One region of the Bacillus pretiosus genome, then DNA from elsewhere that is predicted to be linked to it. Evidence: riboswitches for the same ligand, from Rfam matches in the RefSeq annotation. Region 1 holds a riboswitch; each other region holds the start of a gene.
What was found. A riboswitch is a leader RNA that binds a small molecule or an ion and turns the genes downstream of it on or off. The one in region 1 is predicted to bind S-adenosylmethionine.
Positions count from the first base shown of each region.

Region 2: linked by a shared signal. The riboswitch ahead of ACU8YW_RS24870 (methionine ABC transporter ATP-binding protein) and the one ahead of ACU8YW_RS15760 (M20 family metallopeptidase) in region 1 are both predicted to bind S-adenosylmethionine.
Region 3: linked by a shared signal. The riboswitch ahead of ACU8YW_RS01120 (peptide ABC transporter substrate-binding protein) and the one ahead of ACU8YW_RS15760 (M20 family metallopeptidase) in region 1 are both predicted to bind S-adenosylmethionine.

Region 1 covers NZ_CM129593.1:3,068,979-3,072,260, reverse strand. Annotated here, with positions in the region: gene ACU8YW_RS15765 (DEAD/DEAH box helicase family protein) at 1-1,369, shown strand, start outside; SAM riboswitch class I at 1,445-1,547, shown strand; gene ACU8YW_RS15760 (M20 family metallopeptidase) at 1,636-2,841, shown strand; partial or broken gene ACU8YW_RS15755 (Lrp/AsnC family transcriptional regulator) at 2,977-3,282, opposite strand, start outside.
Region 2 covers NZ_CM129593.1:4,786,043-4,789,324, reverse strand. Annotated here, with positions in the region: gene ACU8YW_RS24890 (hypothetical protein) at 50-334, shown strand; gene ACU8YW_RS24885 (toprim domain-containing protein) at 416-760, shown strand; gene ACU8YW_RS24880 (thioredoxin family protein) at 764-1,072, shown strand; gene ACU8YW_RS24875 (hypothetical protein) at 1,227-1,571, shown strand; SAM riboswitch class I at 1,697-1,804, shown strand; gene ACU8YW_RS24870 (methionine ABC transporter ATP-binding protein) at 2,104-3,129, shown strand; gene ACU8YW_RS24865 (methionine ABC transporter permease) at 3,122-3,282, shown strand, end outside.
Region 3 covers NZ_CM129593.1:194,511-197,792, reverse strand. Annotated here, with positions in the region: gene proC (pyrroline-5-carboxylate reductase) at 1-621, shown strand, start outside; gene pgoN (glyoxal/methylglyoxal reductase) at 623-1,456, shown strand; SAM riboswitch class I at 1,610-1,714, shown strand; gene ACU8YW_RS01120 (peptide ABC transporter substrate-binding protein) at 1,847-3,282, shown strand, end outside.

The DNA of each region.
Region 1 (3,282 bases):
AGAAGTAGAAAAAGAATATATTGAAAATGCAAAAGTAATCGGCGCAACTTTATCGAAATGTGCCATTGATTCACTTATTTATGAGCGTACATTTGATTTAGTTGTCGTAGATGAAGTGAGTATGGCATATGTTCCGCAAATTGCATTAGCAGCTTCACTTGGAAAACGTATCGTCGTTTGTGGGGACTTTTTACAGTTACCTCCAATTGCGATGGCGAACCATGAACTCGTTCGAAAATGGCTTGGGGAAGATATGTTTTACCATGCTGGGATTGTTGATTCTGTCAATAAATCAGAAGCACATCCGAACCTATTTATGTTGCAGGAACAAAGGCGTATGCATGCGGATATATCGAAGTTTACAAACTCATTTATTTATAAAAATAGAGTATACGACCATCCGTCTGTTTCAGAGCGTAAAGAACTTGCGCGATTGCAACCGTTCGCAAATGAGGCAAGTGTTTTATTTGATACGAGCTTAATGGGAGCCTTTTCGTTAAAGGACGCTGCTTCTGGTTCTCGATTTAACATTATGTCTGGTTTAGTAGCGATGCAAATGATGTTAATCGGACTGTTAGATGGTGTTCAATCGATCGGTGTTGTTACACCTTACAGGGCACAATCCCGCTTTTTATCAACGTGTATTAGAGAAATGTTGCAGAGAACGAAATATCAAAACATACCAGTTTTAGCGGCGACGGTTCATAAGTTTCAAGGTTCTGAAAGAGATATGATGATATTTGATACGGTTGATAGTTATCCGCAAGAACGACCTGGCGTGTTATTCTTTGACCATAAAAATCATCGCCTCGTCAACGTTGCAGTGACAAGGGCAAGAGGGAAGTTCATTCAATTATCAGATTGTCATTATATGCGTAAAAACCTTTCGAGAAAACAAGCGTTATCACAATTAACAGCTCATATAGAACGTCACGGAGATGTGTATGATCGTACGACATCAAGACAATTGTGGGAGCGGAAAATTTCGAAACGTTTACGCTGGTTTATGGAAATGAATCTTGAAGAGCCGAAAGGGTTATTGAAAGATATTTTAGCCGCAAAACGAAAAATTATTATTTCACTTCCAAGTACAAAGCAAGTGGATAAGCGAGTCTGGCAAGCGTTAATGCGTACAAATGCGCAAATAACAGTGTATAGTGATGGACCAGTTCCGTTAAAAAATGTAAAGTTACAAAGACAAAATAAAGCATTCCCGTTTATCGTAATCGATGATGAAATCTTTTGGGCAGGAGCACCGCTCACATCTCAAATGATGTTTGAAGGTAGTATGGAATTTCCGTACGTATGTGCAAGATTACAAGCACCGGAAACAATTGGTGTGTTAAAAGGATTTTTAGATATTCGGTAAATTCGGATAGGAATTCCTTGACTTTTAATTGGAATGAACATAGAATGAATATAATTTAATATAATCTTATGAAAATTCTTATCACGAGAGGTTGAGGGACTGGCCCTATGACACCTCGGCAGCGGATTCTTTTATGAATACTGTGCCAATTCCAGCAAGGTAACTTGAAAGATAAGAAAGAAGCTCATTTTGACTGTAAATGCAGAAGCCTCTTTCTATCTTTTAGAAAGAGGCTTTTTTATGTGAAAATATAAGGGGGAAGAGAAATGGGAGCGACTGGAGTAACGTCACAAAGAAAAACAATTGAAGAGAGTATAGAAAGAAATAAGGAAAAGTACATAGAAACAAGTCACGATATTCATGCGAATCCGGAGATTGGTAACCAAGAGTTTTACGCATCAAGAACGTTAAGTTTATTACTAGGTAGTGCAGGGTTTCAGCTGCAGCACAATATAGCTGGACATGAAACAGGATTTATCGCGCGAAAAAGTTCAGGAAAACAAGGGCCAGTTATCGCATTTTTAGCTGAGTATGACGCTTTACCAGGACTTGGTCATGCGTGTGGTCACAATTTAATTGGCACAATTAGCGTTGCGGCCGCGATCGCATTATCAGAAACGCTTGAAGAAATTGGCGGAGAAGTTGTCGTGTTTGGTACTCCAGCCGAAGAAGGAGGACCAAATGGTAGTGCGAAAGCGAGTTATGTAAAAGCGGGGTTATTTAAAGATATTGATGCGGCACTTATGATTCATCCGAGCGGAAAAACAGCGCCAACGAGCCCTTCACTAGCAGTCGATCCACTTGATTTTCATTTTTACGGAAAAACAGCTCACGCCGCAGCTTCACCTGAAGAAGGGATTAACGCATTAGATGCGATAATTCAACTTTATAACGGTATTAACGCACTTCGCCAACAACTTCCATCAGATGTGAAAATTCATGGCGTTATTACCGAGGGGGGAAAAGCACCTAATATTATTCCTGACTACGCATCAGCAAGGTTCTTCATCCGTGCAGCAACGCGAAAAAGATGTGCAGAAGTAACAGAAAAAGTAAAAAATATCGCACAAGGAGCAGCGTTAGCAACAGGCGCAAAAGTGAAAATCCATCAATTCCAAAACGAAATCGATGAACTACTCGTAACAAAAACATATAATGACGTCGTAGCCGAAGAACTAGAATTACAAGGTGAAGACGTAAATCGGAAAGAAAGATTTGGCATCGGCTCAACAGACGCAGGAAACGTAAGTCAAGTCGTACCAACAATTCATCCGTACATTAAAATCGGTCCAGATGACTTAATTGCGCATACGAATGAATTTAGAGAAGCAGCACGTTCAGAACTTGGAGATAAAGCGTTAATTACATCCGCAAAAGCACTAGCAAATACAGCGTATCGATTAATTACGGAAGAAGGGCTGTTAGAGAAGGTGAAGGAGGAGTTTAGAGAGGCGCAGAGAAATCAGGGGTAGGTGAGAAGGAGACGTATCTCTGGATTTTCTAGTAGGAAATTGAATGAAAAAAGAACCAGCCTATGGCTGGTTCTTTTTATATTATATAAGAATTTTCCCACATACACTCGGTATCTTTATCTTAGTACCCTCTTATCAGAACGACAATTTCTCCTCAAACTCACTCTTTAAAACAATTAAAGGAGACGATAATCCAAATTGCATTAAGGAGTCTAAAAATGTAGCGAGAGAATCCATCGAATCGCTCATGACCTTCATCATATAATTAAACTCCCCGCTAATTCGATATAAATCAGTTACTTCGGGAGCGGCATTACAAAATTGGATGAAATCAGAGTATTGACTCGTTTTAAACATGATGAATGCTTGAATGTTTTTATTAATTTTAGAAGGCTCAAATTTTGTTCGGCAAGCCGCTATAACTCCTTGATCTTCAAGTTT
Region 2 (3,282 bases), 1.7 Mb from region 1:
AATAATGAACGTAGAATCATATACTAATTATCGTGTAGGAGAATGTTTTTTGAAAAAACTATTTCGTTTAATTTTTTATTGTCCAGCTCCAGCGGCTAGATTGTTCGGTGGCTTCGCTTCTTCCTACAAGGCAAAAAGCGCCTTTACGTCAGAAGCTCCATCCCCCTCACAATCTGAACGAGCCGCTTCCGCTTTTCTTTATGATCCAGCTCCAGCGGCTAGAACAGTCGGTCATTTCACTCCTTCACTTGAGGCAAAAAGCGCCTCTAGTTCAGGAGTTCCAATGTCCTCTTGTTCTGAGCAAGCCGCTTCCGCTTTTCTTTTGCAAAAATAAACAGGAAACAACATGAAAATAACGAATATACTATATACTAAGTTAAAGGTTGTATAGTATATGGTGATCGGGTGATGACATATGATTTATGTAGAAAAAGTCATTATTGTAGAAGGTAAATCAGATAGAAGAAAGATTGAATCTATTATTCGTGAACCGGTGGAAATTGTTTGTACAAATGGTACAATTGGTTTATCGAAAATGGATGAGCTCATTGATCAGTTTTTTGATAAGGAAGTGTATGTACTAGTGGATGCTGATGATGCTGGAGAAAAGTTAAGGAAGCAATTTCGAAAAGAATTTCCGCAAGCAGAGCATATTTACATTGATCGCTCGTACCGAGAAGTGGCAACTGCGCCATCTTCACACTTAGCAAATGTATTATGGGGAGCTGACATTGACGTTTATACAGAATATTTACGGTAAGGAATGATAGAAGTGATTGATTGGACAGGAGCCGAAGCTACAGCCCTAATAGAGAACGAAGAAAAAACAGTGTTATATGTATATACTCCAATGTGTGGAACATGCCAATTAGCAAAAAAGATGTTAACAGTTGTTGAGATGACAATTGAAGACCTCCAAATTGGAATGTTAGATTTAAATTATGCTCCGCATTTAGCGAAAGAGTATGGAATCGAAAGTGTACCGTGTTTACTTGTTTTTGAAAATGGGACACTCATGAAGAAGATATATGCATTTCATTCGGTTGAATATTTATATACGGAATTAAAGTAGGCGGCAAAGTTTTTGCCGCCTCGACATATTTCTCGGGAAATATGTCGAGATGCAGGGTGGTTACAGTATTTGTCGAGCGAAAGTAACAGGATTGCTCTTTAGTGAGAGGGAATGGTATGTGTAATAGAAAGTGATATGAAGGATGTGATTTAGGGTGAAATTATATTCTTTGCTGCAATCATTTGTAAATTACGCTAATGGTCAATATCATTTAGAGCCGCTTTTAAGACAAGGAGAAAAAACTGTTAATTTCCGCTTTGGAGATGAAAGTTGTTCGTTACAAATTTCAAGAGATTATATAGAGCTGCTACATGAGGAAAGAGGAACGGAGCAAATCGTTTGTGTAGATGAGGAAGATGTAAAACAATTGGTGAACGGAAATGTACGATTGCAAATGCTAATGAACGATGGACGTGTACAATATTCGGGAACGTATCGAACGATGCTATTAGTTGAATCGATGTTCCATATATGTAAACCGATGTCAGTAGGTGCTTAAAATTCTGAAGTTTCATTTTTTACGAAAATTTCTGTTGACATGGTGTGTGGATATTGATACAATTCAATTCATAAAATATAGATAATTTCATAAATTACAAATCAGACGAAAATGTAATCTGATTTCTCTTATCAAGAGAGGTGGAGGGACTGTGCCCTGTGAAGCCCGGCAACCGTCAACTTATGTTGAAATGGTGCCAATTCCTGCAAAGCAAATGCTTTGAGAGATGAGAGAGAGGGATAATGTTGTTATATACGCATATAAACCTTTCTGCTTCTCTAAAGCGGAAAGGTTTTTTTATTGTTTGAATGTGGAGGACATTCAAACAATAAAAGTAGTGATAACGGTGGACTACACGCATTAAAAATAAAAAATTGCGGAGTCGACCAAAAATCTAGCTTCAGCGGCTAGAACAGTCGGTCGTTTCATCCCTTCCTATGAGGCAAAAAGCGCCTCTACGTCAGGGATTCGGGCGTCCTCTTGTTCTAAACGAGCCGCTTACGCTTTTTAAACAAAAAAAGGGGTGAACATCATGATCTTGTTAGAAAATGTAAAGAAAATATATAAAGCAAAAAGCGGTGATGTCACTGCTGTAGATAATGCCAATTTAAAAATAGACAAAGGTGAAATATTTGGTGTAATCGGATATAGTGGCGCTGGGAAAAGTTCTTTAATCAGATTATTCAATCAGTTAGAGAAACCAACTTCTGGCCAAATTACAATTGCAAATCGTGTGATTTCAGCAATTACAGGGAGTGAACTTCGTAAGGCAAGGCAAGAAATCGGAATGATTTTTCAGCACTTCAACTTACTTTGGTCACGAACTGTACGCGAAAATATCGAGTTCCCACTTGAAATTGCAGGTGTTGATAAGGCGAAGAGAAGAAAACGAGTGGATGAGTTAATTCATCTTGTTGGATTAGAAGGAAGAGGGGACGCGTATCCATCTCAGCTGAGCGGAGGACAAAAGCAACGCGTTGGTATTGCAAGAGCATTAGCTAACAATCCACAAGTGCTTTTATGTGATGAAGCGACATCAGCTCTTGATCCAGAAACGACAGATCAAATTTTAGATTTATTATTAGATATTAATAAGCGTCTCGGTTTAACAATTGTACTCATTACACACGAGATGCACGTGATTCGAAAGATTTGTAATCGAGTGGCGGTAATGGAGAAAGGGAAGATTGTAGAAACGGGTCCAGTACTTGATGTATTCCGCAATCCGCAGAAAGACATTACAAAGCGATTTGTACAGCAGTTAACGGATTCTGAAGATACAAATGAAACGATTGAAAGTTTAATTGAAAAGTATCCAGATGGTAAAGTAGTTCGTTTGCAGTTTATCGGTGAAGCTGTAGAAAGACCAGTACTTCAAAGATTAATGCAACGCAGTGATATAGAAGTTAGCATTTTGCAAGGAAACATCGCCCAAACAAATAACGGCTCTTACGGTAGTTTAGTTATTCATTTAAATGGTGAGGAAACAGCGATTCAGCAAGCAATAGAGGGAATACATCAAGATCAAGTAGAGCTGGAGGTGATTGCACATGGATAAGTTACTCACAAATATTGATTGGAATCAAATGTTAGAAGCAACTGGTGAAACGTTATATATGACGGCAATCGCAGCTCTTGCCACATTTGTTTTAGGACTAATTTTAGGATTGTTACTCTTTATGACAGCGAAAGATAATTTATGGGAAAACAA
Region 3 (3,282 bases), 2.4 Mb from region 1:
CAGCATGTTACATCTGTTGATACGATTGTTTTAGCAATGCCGCCTTCTGCACATGAAGAATTATTAGCGGAGCTATCTCCGTTACTATCGAATCAACTTGTCGTAACGGTAGCTGCTGGCATTGGTCCATCTTATTTAGAAGCTAGACTCCCTAAGGACACGCCTGTTGCTTGGATTATGCCAAATACAGCTGCTGAAATTGGGAAGTCAATCTCCTTATATACAACAGGACAATCAGTAAACGAGATGCATCAAGAAACCTTGCAACTGCTTTTAAGAGGCATTGGTACTTCGCAACTTTGCACTGAGGAAGAAGTTCATCAGCTTACTGCAGTTACTGGAAGTGCACCAGCTTTCCTTTATTACTTTGCTGAAAGCTTGGTTGAAGCAACAAAAAGTTATGGCGTCGATGAAGCAACCGCAAAACACCTTGTCATTCAAATGATTTCTGGATCTGCTTCTATGCTTGAACAAACGCAAGATCCGGCTAACCTCCGCGAACAAGTAACAACGCCAGGTGGTTCCACAGCTGAAGGTCTCAAAGCTTTATATGAATATAATTTTTCAGAGGCGGTTCAAAAAGCAGTAGAAGCAACAAACAAAAAAGCTAGGGGGAAATAATATGAGTTTAACAAGTTTAAAAGACTATACTACATTACATAACGGTGTAAAAATGCCTTGGTTCGGTTTAGGTGTTTTTAAAGTAGAAGATGGTTCAGAAGTAATTGAGTCTGTAAAATCAGCAATTAAAAATGGCTACCGCAGCATCGATACTGCAGCAATCTATCAAAACGAAGAAGGCGTTGGACAAGCGATCCGTGAAGCAGGTGTTTCACGTGAAGAATTATTTATTACATCAAAAGTATGGAATAGCGATCAAGGATATGAAACAACACTTCAAGCATTTGAAACTACATTAGAAAAATTAGGTCTAGAATATTTAGATTTATATTTAGTACATTGGCCTGTAAAAGGGAAATATACTGAATCATGGAAAGCGTTAGAAAAACTTTATAAAGATGGCCGTGTTCGTGCTATCGGTGTGAGTAATTTCCACATTCACCACTTACAAGACGTATTTGAAATCGCTGAAATTAAGCCAATGGTCAATCAAGTGGAATACCACCCACGTTTAGCACAAGAAGAATTACACGCTTTCTGTAAAGAACATAACATCCAGCTTGAAGCTTGGTCACCATTAATGCAGGGACAACTACTGGATAACTCCACATTACAAGACATTGCGACAAAATATAATAAATCAACTGCACAAATTATTTTACGCTGGGATTTACAAAATGAAGTTGTAACAATCCCTAAATCTATTAAAGAACATCGCATTATTGAAAATGCAAATATATTCGATTTTGAATTAAGTGCTGATGACATGAAAGCAATTCAAGCTCTAAATGAAGATCGTCGCGTTGGTCCAGATCCAGATAACTTTGACTTCTAGTAGAAAAACCACTGCCATATGCAGTGGTTTTTCTCGTTAAATAAAACTGAAAATTTAAACTATATCCCGATTGGTTGACACTTCATCATCCAAGGTGTAAGATTTTGAATTATCAAAGAAACACAAAAATTAATAAAATTTATTCGTTTACTCATTGTATCAAGAGAGGTGGAGGGACTGGCCCTTTGAAACCTCGGCAACAGGTTCATTTTGAATACTGTGCCACTTCCTGCAAGCATTGTGCTTGAAAGATAGAATGAGGGCCTTCGTTTATATACGGGTGCATAACTTGTACGTAAAAATCCCTCTTTCTCAATATGAAAAGAGGGATTTTTTATTTTTCATTTCCCTCATCATCATCCAAACTTAATTATTTAGGAGGAAAATCAAATGAAAAAGAAGTTTGTACCCGGTATTGCATCAGTTGTAGGAGTAAGTATTTTATTAACTGGTTGCGGTAGTTATAAAAACGAAGCAAGCGGAGCAAATGCAAAAGACGAGGCGCCTAGTAAACAGGTTTTAAACTTATCTTCACCTACTGAAATACGAACAATGGATACAGCTCGTGCTACAGATACTGATTCTGGTCAAGTAATGAGAAACGTATTTGAAGGTTTGTATAATCTTGGTGAAGGTAACAAACCTGTCCCTGGCGTTGCGAAATCTCATGAAGTAAGTGGCGATAAAACGAAATACACATTCCACCTGCGAGATTCAAAATGGTCAAACGGCACTTCTGTCACAGCAAAAGATTTTGTCTTCGCTTGGCAAAGAGCTGTCGATCCAGCAACAGCCTCTGAATATGCATTTCTATTCTTTGATATTAAAAACGCAACAAAAATTAACAACAAAGAACTTCCAGCCGATCAACTTGGTGTAAAAGCAATTGATGACCATACGTTTGAGGTAGAATTGGAACGTCCTGTTCCGTACTTTATAAGCTTAACAGCGTTCCCAACATTTCTACCAATTAACGAGGAATTCTTTAAAGCACAAGGTGATAAGTATGCCTTAGAAGACAATACAATTTTGTACAACGGAGCTTTTACACTAAGCGATTGGAAGCATGAGCAAAGCTTTAAATTTAAGAAAAACCCTACCTATTGGGATAAAGATACTGTCAAACTGGAAGAAATCAATTTTAGCGTCGTAAAAGAAAAATCTACAGAAGTAAATTTATTCGAGTCAAAACAATTAGATCGTATCAAACTAACATCTGACTTCGTTGATAAATATAAAAAGGATGCTAACTTTAAAGAACGGCCAAACGTAGGGGTACAGTTTCTACGTATGAATCAACAAAACAAAGTACTTCAAAACGTTTCTGCACGCCAAGCAATCGATCAAACAATTGATCGAAAATCCTTTGTACATACGTTATTAAATGACGGCTCTACACCAACCTCTAGTCTCGTGCCGAAAAACTTTGCAAAAGGACCTGACGGAACAGACTTCCGTGCTGCAAACGGCGATTTAACAAAGGTTGATACAAAATCTGCTCAAGAATTATGGAAAAAGGCAAAACAAGAGCTTGGTTCTGAAAAGATAACATTAGAATTATTAACAAGTGATGCTGACCTTGATAAGAAAACTGGTGAGTTCTTAAAAGGACAACTAGAAAAGAATTTAGATGGATTAACAGTAAATGTGAAACCACAACCACGTAAACAACAAGTTTCACTTTTATTAAAAGGTGACTACGAAATTGGAATTGACGGCTGGAGCCCTGACTTTGCTGATCCAATTACATTCCTTGAGCTATTTACAACGAATAACCCTTACAACTTAGATCATTACTCTAATAAGGAGTTCGATGAAACAATAGC